3 regions of the Paenibacillus sp. FSL R10-2199 genome follow, and region 1 is predicted to be linked to each of the others. Evidence: predicted binding sites of a transcription regulator. Region 1 holds the regulator's gene; each other region holds the start of a gene.

Region 1 (5,109 bases):
CTTCTTCCCGCACAAAATACAGCACACGGCACAAATTCAGTGTGTAGTACACTGGAGAAACTATGATTTGCTGAGCAGCATCTCCGATATCACCAAGGATAGAATCGAGGTAGTATTGGCGGTCTACCGGCAGAAACGCTTCGCGGATAGGCTCGCCGTACAGAATAAATCCCCGCTGATAGACTACGGCAAATTGAGCCGCAAGATCCCTGTCCTCAAACCCGCCACACAGATAATGCTCATCATTTCTGTACCGGTCCAGATGAAAGTCCGAGAAGTGAAACTCAAAGGGCGTCGGATGCACAAAGTTCTTCAAATATTTCTTCAATACAATAGTTAGCTCAACCCCGCGCCGGTTCGGCAGACTGTCGTGATAAGCTATCACTTTCTTGGCCAGTTTCCGGCTGACCTCTACAGGCAGCTTGTCGTGTACGACAATCAGCAGATCAATATCACTTTTATCCGGATGAAAACAGCCCATGGCCAGCGAACCGTGCAGATAAATCCCGGACAAATTTGCCCCCAGCTCCTCTTTGAACAACGTTACCGCCTGATCTAAATAGGCTAGAATTTCCAAATTTATGATCCTCCTGAATGTCAATTATGTATGAAGCAGATGCCGGGAATGAATACTTCCGATATGACAATCCGGTATGCATCATCGTATATACTGATTAATGCTATCCAGCTGTCATGCCATCGAAATGGATTCATCTATTCCTCCCCTATTATTAAGCCATAGCTCCAAGTAGGCCACAAGTCCAAGAATAGTTATTGATTGTTCTCTCCCTTGAAGAACCTTTTAAATTACGGCTTATATTAATATAAAAAGCGGGAGAACAGTTCAACTGTCCTCCCGCTCCTGCTGTAGACCATTCTTGCTGCCGCTTACCGGTTGGGCAGGCTGTACCCTTCACCGATGGCACTGCCGTCTGTGAAGCGATAGAAGCTGTAATAGAACCTGCCGTCCTTTTTGTAGAACAGCTGCCAGGCATATTCTCCGTTATACACTCCCGGCAGCAGCCGCTTAATCGTAATACCCGGAAGCTGGGCAGCTATAATATCACGGATTTGCGCCTCAGAAGTCCCTTTGCTGAGCTCCTCCGCGTATAAATCGTTGTCGCCTCCGGCTGGCTGGCCTTCCTTGGTAAAACGGACCCAAACCATCAGCTCGGTTCCTGCATCATTTTTTCCGGTAAGCACCCAGTATATCGCATTTTCATCCCAGACGGATTTCTGTGCTTTGGTTACCTCAGTTAAGCCGGCCCGCGCTCTGGCAATCTCTTTGGCTTCACTCCGCTCGTTCCACTGATCCTTCATAATGTAGGCATAAAACTGGCTTAGTCCGAACAGAAGGAGCAGAACCAGGGAAATCCCCAGCGGAAGCCATTTTCTCCTCTTCTTCAACATGCAGCTTCCTTTCCCTTTAAACCTGTATTACCGTTTAAGCAGTCCCTCGAACGTTTCCTGCGCTTTGCGGCGGATAGCTTCTTCATCTAGTGTCAGGCATTGTCCGTGCTTCACAACCTGTTTGCCGTTCACCCAGACATGCTCCACATCCTTGGCACTGGCTGAATATACCGCATGGGACAAAAGATCGGTATGCGGCAGCAAATGCGGCTGATCAATATCAATCGCAATGAAGTCGGCCTTCATCCCTGCTGCAAGCCGACCTACCTGGTTCAAGAAAATAGACTGTGCACCATATTCGGTCGCCATCAGCAGCGCCTCTGGAGCCGGTACTGCTGTAGGATCACCGCTTACACCTTTGTGGATCAGCGCGGCCAGCCGCATTTCTTCGAACATATCCAGGTTGTTGTTGCTTGCCGCACCGTCCGTACCCAGGGAGACCTTAACTCCTGCTCTAAGCAGTTCAGGAACACGGGCTACTCCGCTGGCCAGCTTAAGGTTGCTGCCGGGATTATGGGATACACCAACATTGTGGCGGGCCAGAATCTCAATCTCTTCATCGTTCAGATGAACACCATGGGCGATCAGGGACGGCCGGGTGAACATACCCAGCTTCTCCAGATGAGCGACCGGACGCAGGCCGTAATCGGCCACATTCTGCTCCACTTCATGACGCGTTTCGGACATATGCGTGTGCATCGGCAGATCCAGATCATGAGCCGCCTGGACAAACTTCATGAAAAACTCAGGAGGACAGGTGTAAGGCGCATGCGGCGAGAGCATTGCAGTAATTCTGCCGTCAGCCTTGCCATGCCAGTTCCGGGCAAAAGCAATCGCCTCCGCCAGCTTGTGATTCTGCACCTCTTCCGGGCACAGGCCAATAACACCGCGCATAAGTACAGCACGGATGCCTGACTGCTCGGTAACCTCAGCAACCCGGTCCATATGGTCATACATATCGAGGAAGGTCGTAGTGCCGCCCTTCAGCATCTCAAGAACGGACAAAGAGGTTCCCCAGTACACATCATCACCGGTGAATTTCTCTTCCATCGGCCACATTTTTTCCTGCAGCCAAGCCTGCAGTACCATATCATCGCCGTAGCCGCGCAGCAGTGACATCGCCGCATGGCCGTGGGTGTTGACGAGACCCGGCATGAACAGCAGCCGGCTGCCGTCAATAACCTCGGCATCCTCTTCAATTACAGGCTTATCTTCACCTATGTAAGTAATAAGATCATTTTCGATGGTCATATAACCGCTCAGCACCGGCTTATCGCTGCCAGGCACCAGAAAACGCCCGTTTTTAATAATGGTTTTATTGCTGCTCATCTTCAGCTTCGTCCTTTCCGTCATGCAAATAATAAGCCAGACTCTGCAGATCCGTAGTGAAATCGGCGGCATGAATCCGGATATTGGCCGGAGTCTTCAGAATGACAGGCGCAAAATTCAGGATCGCCTCAATGCCCGAATCCACCAGAATGTCAGCAACGTTCTGTGCTTCACTGTCCGGAACGGTAATAATCCCGATGCGGATGCCCTGTGCACGGATGGTATCCCCCAGCTCACTCATCGGCTGAACAGTCAACGAGTTGATCTGCTGGCCTACCTTAGGCTCATAAGCATCAAATACAGCTGTAATCTTCATCGTATCCTTCAAGTAAGCATTGTAATTCGACAAGGCGTGGCCAAGATTACCTGCACCTACCAGAGCTACATTAATCTGCTGGTCCAGCTTGAGAATATGCCTGATCTTCTCAATCAGATAAGAGACATCATAACCAATGCCTTTTCTGCCGAAATCACCAAAATAAGCCAGGTCCTTGCGGATCTGGGCGGGGTTGAGATCAAGCTTCTGTCCCAGCTCCTGAGAAGAAACTGTTGAGATTTCACGTTTTTGGAGATCGTTCAGGAAACGCAGGTACACTGGGAGTCTGCGAACGACGGCCTCCGATATTTTATCCGATTTCATGTTTTCTCCTCCTAAAAGTTTTGATAGCATATGCTGCTTGATTCAACTTCGCAAAACTCGCTTCGTAAGCATTCACTTAGGTTTGATAGCATATGCTGCTTGATAAGCCGGTTATAGGAACCGTGCTCCGGGTACTACTGCCCGTTTGGGCAGCAGCAGTGGAGCACGGGACTTCAGAACAATAATTACTTATACATAATATCAACCGGAGACGGATTATTAAACCCCGCCTTCTTCAAGCCATTCTGCAATCCGCGGAACGATCTGATCCGTCAGCATATGCTCCATCTTGGGACCGGGCAGCGAATACAGGAAATACTTCCCATAATAAGATTCGATTACCCTGGTATCATATACAATAACGATTCCGCGGTCCTGCGCGGTGCGGACCAGCCGCCCGAAGCCTTGCTTGAAGCGGATTACGGCCTGCGGGACGGACAGCTTCATGAACGGATTCTTCTTCTGTGCCTGGAGCAGCTCCGACTTCGCTTCAGCCAGCGGATGATTAGGCGGCTGGAACGGAAGTCTGACAATGGCCAGACAGGTCAAAGCTTCACCGGGAATGTCTACACCTTCCCAGAAGCTGCTCGTACCCAGCAAGACTGACGCTGTACTGTCCTGGAAACGCCGGATCAGCTTGCTCCGGCTGCCGCCTTCTACGCCTTGTCCAAGCACCGCGATATCCTGCGAAGCCAGGGCCTCCTTCAGCGGATCATAGACCTGGCGCAGCATCTTGTAGGAGGTGAAGAGCACCAGCATCCGCCCGCGGGTAGCCACGGCAGTTTCTGCCAGAGAATGGACCAGTGTATCCACAAAGCGGGCATCCCCTATGCTTCCCTTGACACTCGGGAAATCACGGGGAATGACAAGCAGTGCCTGCTCACGGTATTTGAACGGCGACGGAAGCAGGGCTGTCATCAGACGGCCCTGCTCTGCAGCCTCACCAAGACCGAGATTATCTATCATGAACTGGAATGACTTATCCACAGACAAGGTGGCCGAGGTCAGGATGATACTCTTCTTCTTGTCGAAGAACAGCTCCCTGAGCTGGGTGCTCACATCCACCGGAACGGCATACATCTGCAGCGATTTGCCGCGGTAATTGCCGCTCCCCTCCAGCCAGTAGACGATATTCTCGTCATTCAGTCCCATAAAGAAACGGATCTGCTCCCGGATGGAGGCCAGGTCCTTGAACAAACCGCCGATATCCGTCACAAGACTGTCCGAAGAGGACTGGCTGTCCGTATCACGCATCTCACTGAGCATTTTATCACCCTTGCGGATGATATCACTCAAGCTGAGATGGAGTGTATTCTCCAGAGCAGCCAGCTCCTCCCACTCTTTGGGCTTCTTGCCCGGCTGCAGGCGTGCGACAAGCTGGCCAGCTTCACCGGCTCCGGCATCGCTGCGTTCAGGCAGCAGGCCGAAGAGCTTGTCGCTAAGTGTATCCCAGGACTCCTTGACGGTAAGCAGATCCGGATAGATCCGGTCGATAACACCGCTCCATTCCGAAGCCTGCTCACTGCCGGACGACTGCAGGGTCTGGCGCAGGGCAGGCAGCTGTCCGCTCCGGCTGTCCTTGTACAGACGGGTGAGCGTATGCGCCACGGTGAAATATTTCATCTGCATTCCGAGATGTTTGCCGGCAATGTCCTCCAGATGATGCGCCTCATCAATGATGAGATGCTCGTAAGCCGGAAGCAGCTGATGCCCGGCCTTAACATCTGCGA
Region 2 (5,109 bases), on a different contig from region 1:
ACAAGGCCCGCCTTCAGTTCCGACACCCCCATCACCCGGGTCAGATAAAAGGAGGTCAGCAGCGAAACATTCATCAGCGCCGCACCTAAGATGATCATAGAAACCGATGTGCTGTTGAATGCTCTGATCCTTAGTAATGACAAGGGCAGCATCGGCTCCTTCCCCTTGTACTGCGTAATAAAAAAGAACACCACAAACAATACTCCCGCAGCCAGCAGCGCTAGGAAAATCCGTGAGCTCCAGCCGTAATCCTGCACTTTGATCAGAGCATATGTAAGGAAGAACATCCCTCCGGTGATCCCCAGGATCCCGGCGTAATCTATGGAACGGCCCGCTGTGTTATCCCGCGATTCCTTAATGAATATGGCCGTCAGCACAATACTCAGCAGCCCAAGCGGCACATTCACAAAAAAAATCCATTCCCAGCTCAGCTTCTGTGTCAGAATCCCGCCAAGCGCCGGACCGCTTGCAGCCGCCACCCCGGAGATGGCACCCCAGATGCCGATAATCACGCCGTGCATTTCTTTGGGAAAGGTTGTGGTAGTCAGCGGAATCGTGACCGGCACAATCACCGCACCGGCCAATCCCTGAATGACTCTAAGTGCGATAAGCATACCGAGTGAAGTAGAGAGACCCGCCAGCAGGGAGCTCAGCGTAAACAACGCCACTCCGATGAGGAACACCTTCCTCCGCCCGAACTGATCGGCCAGACGGGAGGCGGTGAGTATAAACACGGCGAATGCCAGATTATAGCCGTTCATCACCCAGGAGACTTGTGCTACACTTCCGCCGAAATGACGTGTCATCTCCGGCAGGGCAATATTAATAATCGTCGTATCTAGCAGCGCCATGAAAAAGCCCAGGACTATTGCCGTAAAAGATAAAGCTCTGCGTGTTCTGATGCCCATCTCCATCACCCTTCAAAATATGAAATAAAGTTCATATTCGCATTATATGAACCAAAGTTCATATTTGTCAATTACAAAAAATGAACTATAGTTCAACTTTTATTGACAGCTCAAAACTGCTCCTCTAGAATTTGTACTATAAGGGGGACCTTAAGACATGGGTGAAATCGAGGACAAAGTTAGAACTCCGCAGCAGGAGCGCAGTATCAGAACCAAGGAAGCCATTATCCGGGCGGCAATGAAGCTATTCTCGGACAAGGGCTTCCATCAGACCAATACCAAGGAAATCGCAGCGGCGGCCGGGGTATCCACAGGCAGCTTCTATTCCTATTTTATTGATAAAAGAGCCGTATTCATCGATGTTCTCCATATGTACGGCGATGACCTTCTGGCCAGGATCGATGCTTCAATGTCAGAGATTAATTTCGAAACGATCGGCCGCTCCGAGCTGATTCTGCATCTGATAGACACCCTTCTGCTCTCGCATAAGGCGTTTATCGGATATCATAAAGATCTGAGCATCATGTACCACAGTGATGAGGTCATCAAGCAGCTGATGGATGCCCAATATGAAACAGGCCGGCTCAGAACGCTTAAGTACCTGCAGATGGGTCAGGATGAATTGAAGACTGAAGACGTTGAGGCAGCTTCCGTAATTGTGTTCGAAGCGGTGAGCGCGATCGTCGATGTCATTTCCTTCTCCCCGCAGCGGATTGCCGTGGACCGGTTGAAGTCGGAGCTGGTCAATATGCTTGTCCAATATCTGTACAAGTAGCGCCTCCGATACTCTCGTGCTAACACATCTGGCCGCTGATTCAGCCGGTGCGGACCTGCATTGTTGTACTTTATGCAGGATTTCCGGCGATTCGGCGGGCCGCAAAAAAGAGCAAGCCGCCGTAAATTCCCGCAGCTTGCTCTTTTGCATTCAAATCCTTCTGATCACCGTTTATCCTTCCAGAAATTCACCGGCTCCATATCCTTCGTAATGACCTGGAAGGTGTAGCCATCCTTCTTAAGCGCTTCTAGCAGACGCGGCAGCACCTTGAGGGTGGCCTTCTGATCATGCATCAGAATAACCGGATTGGTCTTCGACTTCTTCAGCGTGTGAACCTGCTCCATTACTGTATTGTAGATCTTGTCACTGTCCTCTTTGTATCTCCAGTCATTCGAATCCACATTCCAGTCCCAGAGATGATAGCCCTGACCCAGCACCTTATCCCGGAAAGACTTGGTGAAATACGGTTTGCTTCCGTAAGGCGGCCGGATTAGCGTTGTAGTAGCACCCGTCAGCTTCTTGAGGACAGCATTATCGCCCGACATCTCCGCCAGTGCCGCAGCCGGGGAAGCATAGAATTTCTCCTTGCGGTGTGTCATGCCATGAAGCCCCAGGCCGTAGTCCTCCTTCACAATCCGCTTCACCTGCGAAGGATATTTGTTCATATTATTTCCCAGCATGAAGAAGGTTGCCTGCACCTCATACTTGCTTAAGATATCCAGCAGCTGGGAAGTCGTCGCCGACGGGCCGTCATCAAAAGTAAGATACACGGTTTGTCCCGGCTTGCCGGGTTCAGCGGATGGCGCAGGAGCCGCAGGCACTGTTTCCTTCGGCTTCAGCTCTGCTGCATACTGGGCGACAAAGGCTTCATCCGTAAGCCCCGCCGAGCCGTCCTTCACCCGGAGTAAATATTTATCCCCCGCAAAGGATATGATATACCCAAGATACCCGCTTACTTTCAGCGGAACCATAAGTTTACCGTCCTGCAAAAAAGTGCTCACAGGCACCACTGTGCCATCTTTGAGCACAGCGCCGGCATCGCCCTGCAAGGTCAGCGACCCGGAGCCGCCAGACACCAGAACTCCGTCGGTCAGGCCGGTAAGCGTCCATTTTAATTCATCGGCCAGAGCACGCAGCGGGACATAGTAAGTGCCTTTTACAGACACGGCTTCTATACCGCTCAATTTATCGTTGATCCCGAGCTTCAGTACATTAGTCTTACCTTCAGCATTAGCAGGGATCTGTACAAGACCCGTAATCAGGAATAAAGAGAAGAATAACAGCATTATTTTTTTAATGGGCACAGCAGCAATCTCCAATCTATGTATATTTGTCTATTACTTTATCACACATAGATATAACGTAATTTGAGAGATTGTAACCGCAAGCTAAAATATTGTTACCCTTTTTGCAATGAGAAAATGATTATTCAGCTTTTTTTCTGAAATACGACAATTCGCGTCGAATGCTGTCACAGCAAGCAATATGCGGTTAAATCACATCTTTTTGACCCAAAATAAATGTGACAAAATTAATAACAATTGTGCAATCTTGAACAAAGTTTGAACAACCTTAAAATTAGCTTAAACTGCGCCACTACAGTGATCTTTATCATACCTTTAAGTAGTTGTAACAATTTGATCACACATATTTAACTTGTTCGCCATTTTTAAGGTCTTTTTTAGCTTAATATACAAAATATGTATTTTGCATTATGGGTAAGTAGTTCTTACTATAGATACAGGTTAAGTAGTAAGACCGTTAATGAACGGCGAATGAAAAGTAGTATTGAAGGAAGGAGTTCTATATGAAAAAAAAGGGACCGTTATACGCTTTGTTTCTAAGCCTGATCCTTCTCCTGCCGGGATGCAGCTCGATCGCTGTTCTGAACCCGAAGGGGCCGTCTGCAAGGACGTTATCGGACACCATCATTCTCTCCATTGTTGTAATGCTTGGTGTTCTGGCAGTTGTCTACATCTTATATATCTTTGTTCTGGTGAAATACCGGGCGAAGAAGAGTAACGAGGGTTACATTCCTGAACACGAGGAGGGCAACAAGGTACTTGAAGCGATCTGGATTATTATCCCGATCATTATCGTCGCCTTCTTGTCAGTTGTAACCGTCAAGACAACTACCGAGGTTGAGAACGTGGCCGCGGATTACAAAGATCAGACACCGCTGGTCATTTACGCATCATCCTCCAACTGGAAATGGCATTTCAGCTATCCGGAGGAAGGCATTGAAACGGTTAACTACGTGAATATGCCTGTGCATCGTGCAGTTGAATTCAGAATGTACTCATTCGGCACCATTACCAGCTTATGGATTCCACAGCTTGCCGGACAAAAGTACGCCATGAGCGACATGCTCACCACGCTTCACCTTTCTGCTGATACCGAAGGCTCTTATATCGGAAAGAATGCCAACTTCAGCGGTAAAGGCTTTGCCCACATGGAATTTGAAGCTCTTGTTATGAGCAACAAGGATTATGACGAATGGGTGAATGACGTCAAGGAAACCGCGCCAGAGCTTACAGAGGATGAATTCAAAGGCCTGCTCGCCACGGACTTCCTCGGACGCAAAACCTATTCCTCGACCCATTTGGAGTTCAGTCCTCCCCCTGGAGACCACAGTGAACACATGAGTGGTGACGGAAGTGAGATGGATATGGACAACGGCAGTGAAGAGCATCAGGATAACAAAGAGATCCACCCTTCTCCTGAGCCGTCCAGCGGAACCGAATTTGACAGCGAACCTGATCCGGAAGTCGAACAGCCGCTGCCAAGCTCACCCGTAGATGCCGAGACTCATGATGGCCACTAGCTCTGCAAGAGCTTAACGTAACACACTGAAAGGAGCCACCCTAATGGATTTAGACAAATTTAAGGTTCACGGCGAACCCTTGATATACGGAGCCATGGTCAGCATTGCACTTGCCACCATCGGGATTCTCGTCGGGCTTACCTATTTCAAGAAATGGGGATACCTCTGGCGTGAATGGCTTACTACTGTAGATCACAAAAAAATCGGTGTCATGTATATCCTCGCGGCGCTGCTCATGCTGTTCCGCGGCGGTGTGGACGCGATGATGATGCGTCTGCAGACGGCAGCGCCGGAAATGAAATTCCTCGATGCCCAGCATTACAATGAGGTATTTACCACGCATGGCCTAATCATGATCCTGTTCATGGCCATGCCGTTCATCATCGGTCTGATGAATGTGATCATTCCGCTGCAGATCGGCGCGCGTGACGTCGCGTTCCCGCGGCTTAACGCCGTCAGCTTCTGGCTCTTCTTCATGGGGGCCATGCTGCTGAACATTTCCTTCGTTATCGGCGGATCGCCGGATGCCGGATGGTCAGCCTACTTCCCGCTGGCGAGTCTCGAATTCAGCCCGACGGTCGGTAACAACTACTACTCTCTGG
Region 3 (5,109 bases), 1.9 Mb from region 1:
CGAGGCGGCAGTCAATTTGCCTATCCTGCCCGTTAAATCTTCTCTAATTCATCCGCTGACCACGATAGGATTGATTGTGGGCTTTTGAGCTTTAAGAAGCTCATACCATTTCGTGTAGGGATGGATTGAAAGCTATAACGCCAGGATCAAAGATATAGTCTCAAGCTCAGGGAGTACAGCTGCTTAAGAGGACTGCCGGAGATTCTGCCCCCGCATGCGTTCTTACCGCAGTGTATGGTTCCTTGAGTTGATACCTGTATTATACCGTGACATGCCGCAGCCGTAAAAAGGCGAATACTTTAAATTTGCGGTTATTTTTCACTGTAAGATCATGTAAGCGCTATTATGCTTCCTTATCCTTAGTTTTTTAGGAGGATTCCGAACACAAGCCCTTATTTCGCCAAAAAGCCTCCTGATCAGGAGGATTCGGACTGAGAATCCTTTATCCTGTTCTTTTAAGCGCTATAACAAGGCGTTTCAGGACATTAACGGAATCTCAGTCCGAATGTCCTGGCAATTCGCCATTTCTTCGCAAATAACGGAATCCCAGTGCTCCTCACGAGCTGATGCGTTCATGAGCCCGTGATGCTCTAGCCAATCTCCAGCCAAGCTCCAGGTGAGGAAAAGTGCAATTGCTAAGCTACTTAGCTCCAGCATGATTTGTCCGCAGGTAGCTTCACAATCTCTAGCTTGATTCACCTGCAGGGCAAATTTGGTGCCCTGGAACAGTGCTGTCTTATAAAATGGACGGCAAAAGCGTTGCCGTTTGCTGTATAATTTACTGATTGTTATGTTGCGGTTCAGCTATCCGGGCACTTGAGGGAGGAAGAAAAGGATGAGTTTGTTTGGAGTGAGGCTTGACGGAACCCGCAGCGGGTTAATCAAGTCTTTTCTGGAGGATAATTATGTATGTGCGGGAGATCCTGTTGTTGGAGATCTGGAGTCCAGCGGGAGAGAGGATATCCGCAGCAGGCTGGCTGCATCCGGAGCTTATCAGGGGCAGGAGCTGGAAGAAGCTCTCAGCAGTTTAGACACGTTCGTCAACGTGATGCAGGACGGGGATTATGTGCTGATTGCGGATGAGGAATGGGTATACCTTGGCGATCTGGGTGATTATTTCTTTGATGCCCGGCAGGAGAGTGTGGAGGGCGGAACTGCGCACCGGCGCGGAGTAACCTGGCTGAAGAGTCTGCCCCGTACAGCTGTGAATTCTGCAGTACAAGCACGGCTTGCTTCGGATCAGGAGGTTACCCGCTATTCAGGGCTGCTGCCTGCAGCAAGAATGGATTTGTGGCTTGCAGATTCTTCGGCTGGCGATATGGAGACTGCTCATTCCCCGGCCCGTGTGGATGAAGCCACAATAGCTGAGGCGCTGGCTGTTCTGAAGGCTGCCCTGCACAGTCCCGATGCGGAGCGGCGGGAACGCGCGGCAGCGGCTATACTGCATTATGCCAAATGAACATCAGACTGAAGCTTTATCTTATAAAATCACAGCAAAAAGGTCTTCCGGTTAAGCTGCCGGAAGACCTTTTTGCTGTCAACTATTAAACAGGGACTTCGCTGGACCGGGTTTATTCTCAGATAAATTCAACGAACTCATTAACCGGCTTGCGGTAGCCGCGCGGTCTAATTTTGTGCTTGTTGTCTTTGCCGATCGTAATCAGCATTACCGGAACGAAGTTGTCGCTGAGCCCGAGGGTAGCTTTCACCGCCTCCGGATCAAAACCGATCATCGGGCAGGTATCCCAGCCCTTGTCTTTGGCAATCAGCATGAACTGCATAGCTGACAAGGAAGCATTGCGGATTGCTTCATCCCGCTGGAAAGCGTCTTTTCCAGTATAAGAATCATTAATAGACTGAATGGTGCGGTCGTAATCCTCTTCGCTCATGGCTCCCAGCATTTTAAGTCCGCTATAGATTTCTGGAGCCTGCTGGTAGGCGTTTTTGTCACCCAGCACGACGATGACAGCCGAGGCGGTGTGGATTTTGTATTGACCGTAAGCACCTTTACGGATTTCTTCCTTCACAGTGTCATCGCTGATGACTTTGTAGTGGGCGTGCTGCAGGTTGAAGGCCGATGGAGCCAGGCGGGCCAGTGAGAACATCTCCTCCAGCTCATTCTGTGGGATTTGCACCCCTTCAACGAAATTCATTGCCGATCTGCGGGACTGTACCAATTCTGAAAAAGCACTCATAAATAATGACCTCCATTGGGATATGTATGTTGGTTAGTAAAAATCAATAGCTGATATTAATAAATAAGCTTACAATAAGTTACTTGCTTAAAATATCACAACTACAAGTGTACGTCAATGATTAAACAACAGTAAATTGTGAATTTTAGTTCAAATAGTCGATAAATTTTGAAAAAGCGAGAAAAGAAGTGATTTTAATCACAAAATAAGGCTATAAAGCCAAAAACATTGTGACATTTATTACAACCGGAATGTTATAATAGTCACATAGTTTCAGTGGATGAATACTTTTAAGCAGCAATGCCATTGTAAAGGAGACTTCAATATGTCAGAAACCATTACCCAAACCCCTTTGGAACAAGAAATACCCGCAGCAGGCCTTCCCCAAGAGGATTTGCTGAATCAGCTTCTGAAGCCGGAAGTTCAGGAATCCCTGATTCTTCTGGTGGAGCAGCTGCCGCAGATTACCCAACTGGTGAATGTATTAACCAAATCGGTCGATTTCGTACAGTCGGTTGCAACGGATGAAGTATTGAAAAATGATACGGTAGGCGCAATCAAGGAGATGGCGGGTCCTGTGGTAGGCTCTGTCAAGAATTTGGCGGCTACGGTTATTGAAGCGAAAGACCGCGCGGATGCAAGCAGTGAAACCATCAGCCTGTTTGGCATGATGAAAATGATCAAGGACCCGCAGGTACAAAACGTGCTCCGTTTCATGAATGCATACCTGCAGGTCAGCGGCGAACGCCAATCCGGTAAGTAATTATTGTTCAATTCTTAATCGTAGGGATGGAGGAAATATGATGTCAAAACACATAGTTATTCTAGGTGCAGGTTACGGCGGCTTATTGAGTGCGCTAACCGTGCGCAAATATATGAGCAAAGCTGAAGCCAGAGTTACAGTGGTTAATCAGTATCCGACACACCAGATCATTACCGAACTACACCGCCTTGCAGCAGGAAGTGCTTCTGAACAGGCGGTTGCCATGCCGCTTGCCAAGCTGTTCGCCGGTAAGGATATCGATCTGAAGATTGCCAAGGTTAATTCGTTCTCGGTGGAGAACAAGCAAATCATCCTCTCGGATGGTGTAATGCTGACTTATGATGCTCTTGTTGTCGGTCTGGGCAGCACGACGGCTTATTTCGGCATTCCGGGACTTGAACAGTACAGCATGGTGCTGAAATCGGCGGCGGATGCACTGCGGATTCACGGACATATTGAAGACCGGATTCGTGAATATGCCAAAAGCGGCAATGCGGCCGATGCAACCATCCTGATCGGCGGGGGCGGCTTGACAGGTGTTGAGCTTGTAGGTGAAATTGCCGATGTACTGCCCAAGCTGACTAAGAAATATGGAGTGAATCCGGCTGAGATCCAGCTGCTGCTCGTAGAAGCCGGCCCGAAGATTCTTCCGGTTCTGCCGGATCATCTGATTGAGCGCGCTACAACCAGCCTCGAGAAACGGGGAGTTCAGTTCCTGACAGGTCTTCCTGTTACTAATGTAGCAGGCAATACCATTGATCTGAAGGACGGCCGCCAGATTGTGGCGAATACCTTCGTCTGGACCGGCGGCGTGCAGGGCAACCCGCTGATCGGTGAGTCCGGGCTTGAAGTGAACCGCGGCCGCGCAACCGTGAATGAGTTCCTGCAATCCACTTCACACCAGAATGTATTTGTAGCCGGTGACAGTGCGGTTGTGTTCGCACCGGACGGCCGTCCGTATCCGCCAACGGCACAAATCGCCTGGCAGATGGGTGAACTGATCGGTTATAACCTTTACGCTTACCTGAATGATAAAGCCTCCGAGACCTTCAGTCCGGTGAATTCCGGGACACTTGCCAGTCTGGGACGCAGAGACGGAGTAGCGATTGTCGGCGGCAATTCCACACCGCTGAAGGGTCTGCCGGCAACGCTGATGAAGGAAGCAAGCAATATCCGGTATTTGACCCATATTCACGGGTTGTTCAGTCTGGCCTATTAATTCTCTCCTAACCATCTATCCTATAGCAGGCCGCTTCCATGCGGCAGATCATCCCCTTTAACCGCCGGCAGGCAGTTGAAGGGGATTTTTCATGAATTCAGACGGTGAAAGGAGAGCTGTGTGAAATTACATAGTAAATTACTGGAAGGACCTTTATCCTGAATGAGGCATACATCCTTTATATGAACTTTTTGCGCAGCACTAGGAGGAGAAGATGATTCAGAACGGATTTACATGCAATTGGATGGAGGTTCAAACGGACGGGCAGGGCCGCGGATTGTATTATAAATATTCTGCATACCGTGCGCCTGCTGTCATCTTTATTTCCGGATTAGGGGATGGTTGCGATTCCTGGAGCGGTGTCCAGGAGAATATTGCGCAGCATGCCTCAACCCTCGCTTATGACAGACCCGGTACCGGGACCAGCCCGGGAGTGCCGGGGCCGCGCTCCTGCCAGGATCTGGTGGAGGAGCTGTACCGGCTGCTTGCACTGCTGGATATTAAAGCCCCTTACATTCTGGTCGGTCATTCCTTTGGCGGTCTGGTAGCCAGACTCTTCGCTTGCTGCTATCCTGAGCGGACTGCGGGAATTGTACTGATAGATGCTGCAGGCGAATATAAGGAGCTTACTTATGAGCAGGTGCTGCCCCCGCAGCATATCGCTGCGAACCGGGCGTACCTGCTGAACCCTTCGCTCAATAGGGAGCAGATCGATAAGATGCAGAGCTATAAGCAGATCTCTGCTGCCCGGGGTTCCATGCCAAGCCAGGTTCCGCTGTCGGTGATAACCAGGGGGCTTGCGGATGAGGATGGATCAGACTGGCCGGCACACGCGATACTGGAGATTGAGCAGAAGAGCCAGGCGGAGTTCCTGGAATTATCTGCGGCCAGCAGACAGCTGATTGCGCCGGGTAGCGGTCATTATATCCATC

The links. The regulator Rex, encoded in region 1, represses fermentation and respiration genes when NADH is low (regulators of the CRP and FNR family bind a similar motif). The targets are predictions, from matches to a motif close to TTGTGAAATATTTCACAA.
Region 2: a site for Rex is predicted at 3,225-3,242, ahead of qoxA (cytochrome aa3 quinol oxidase subunit II). Genes of this name have one in related genera too.
Region 3: a site for Rex is predicted at 2,424-2,441, ahead of NYE33_RS26560 (DUF1641 domain-containing protein). Genes of this name have one in related genera too.

The regions. Positions count from the first base shown of each region.
Region 1 is NZ_JBBOBO010000001.1:4,138,382-4,143,490, reverse strand. It holds gene NYE33_RS17845 (aminoglycoside adenylyltransferase domain-containing protein) at 1-577, opposite strand, end outside; gene NYE33_RS17840 (cell wall elongation regulator TseB-like domain-containing protein) at 889-1,410, opposite strand; gene NYE33_RS17835 (amidohydrolase) at 1,438-2,739, opposite strand; gene NYE33_RS17830 (redox-sensing transcriptional repressor Rex) at 2,726-3,379, opposite strand; gene dinG (ATP-dependent DNA helicase DinG) at 3,599-5,109, opposite strand, start outside.
Region 2 is NZ_JBBOBO010000002.1:1,684,352-1,689,460, forward strand. It holds gene NYE33_RS35175 (MFS transporter) at 1-908, opposite strand, end outside; gene NYE33_RS35180 (TetR/AcrR family transcriptional regulator) at 1,066-1,683, shown strand; gene NYE33_RS35185 (polysaccharide deacetylase) at 1,848-2,987, opposite strand; gene qoxA (cytochrome aa3 quinol oxidase subunit II) at 3,491-4,507, shown strand; gene qoxB (cytochrome aa3 quinol oxidase subunit I) at 4,551-5,109, shown strand, end outside.
Region 3 is NZ_JBBOBO010000001.1:6,021,927-6,027,035, reverse strand. It holds gene NYE33_RS26570 (hypothetical protein) at 836-1,459, shown strand; gene NYE33_RS26565 (nitroreductase family protein) at 1,578-2,195, opposite strand; gene NYE33_RS26560 (DUF1641 domain-containing protein) at 2,521-2,958, shown strand; gene NYE33_RS26555 (NAD(P)/FAD-dependent oxidoreductase) at 2,999-4,177, shown strand; gene NYE33_RS26550 (alpha/beta fold hydrolase) at 4,422-5,109, shown strand, end outside.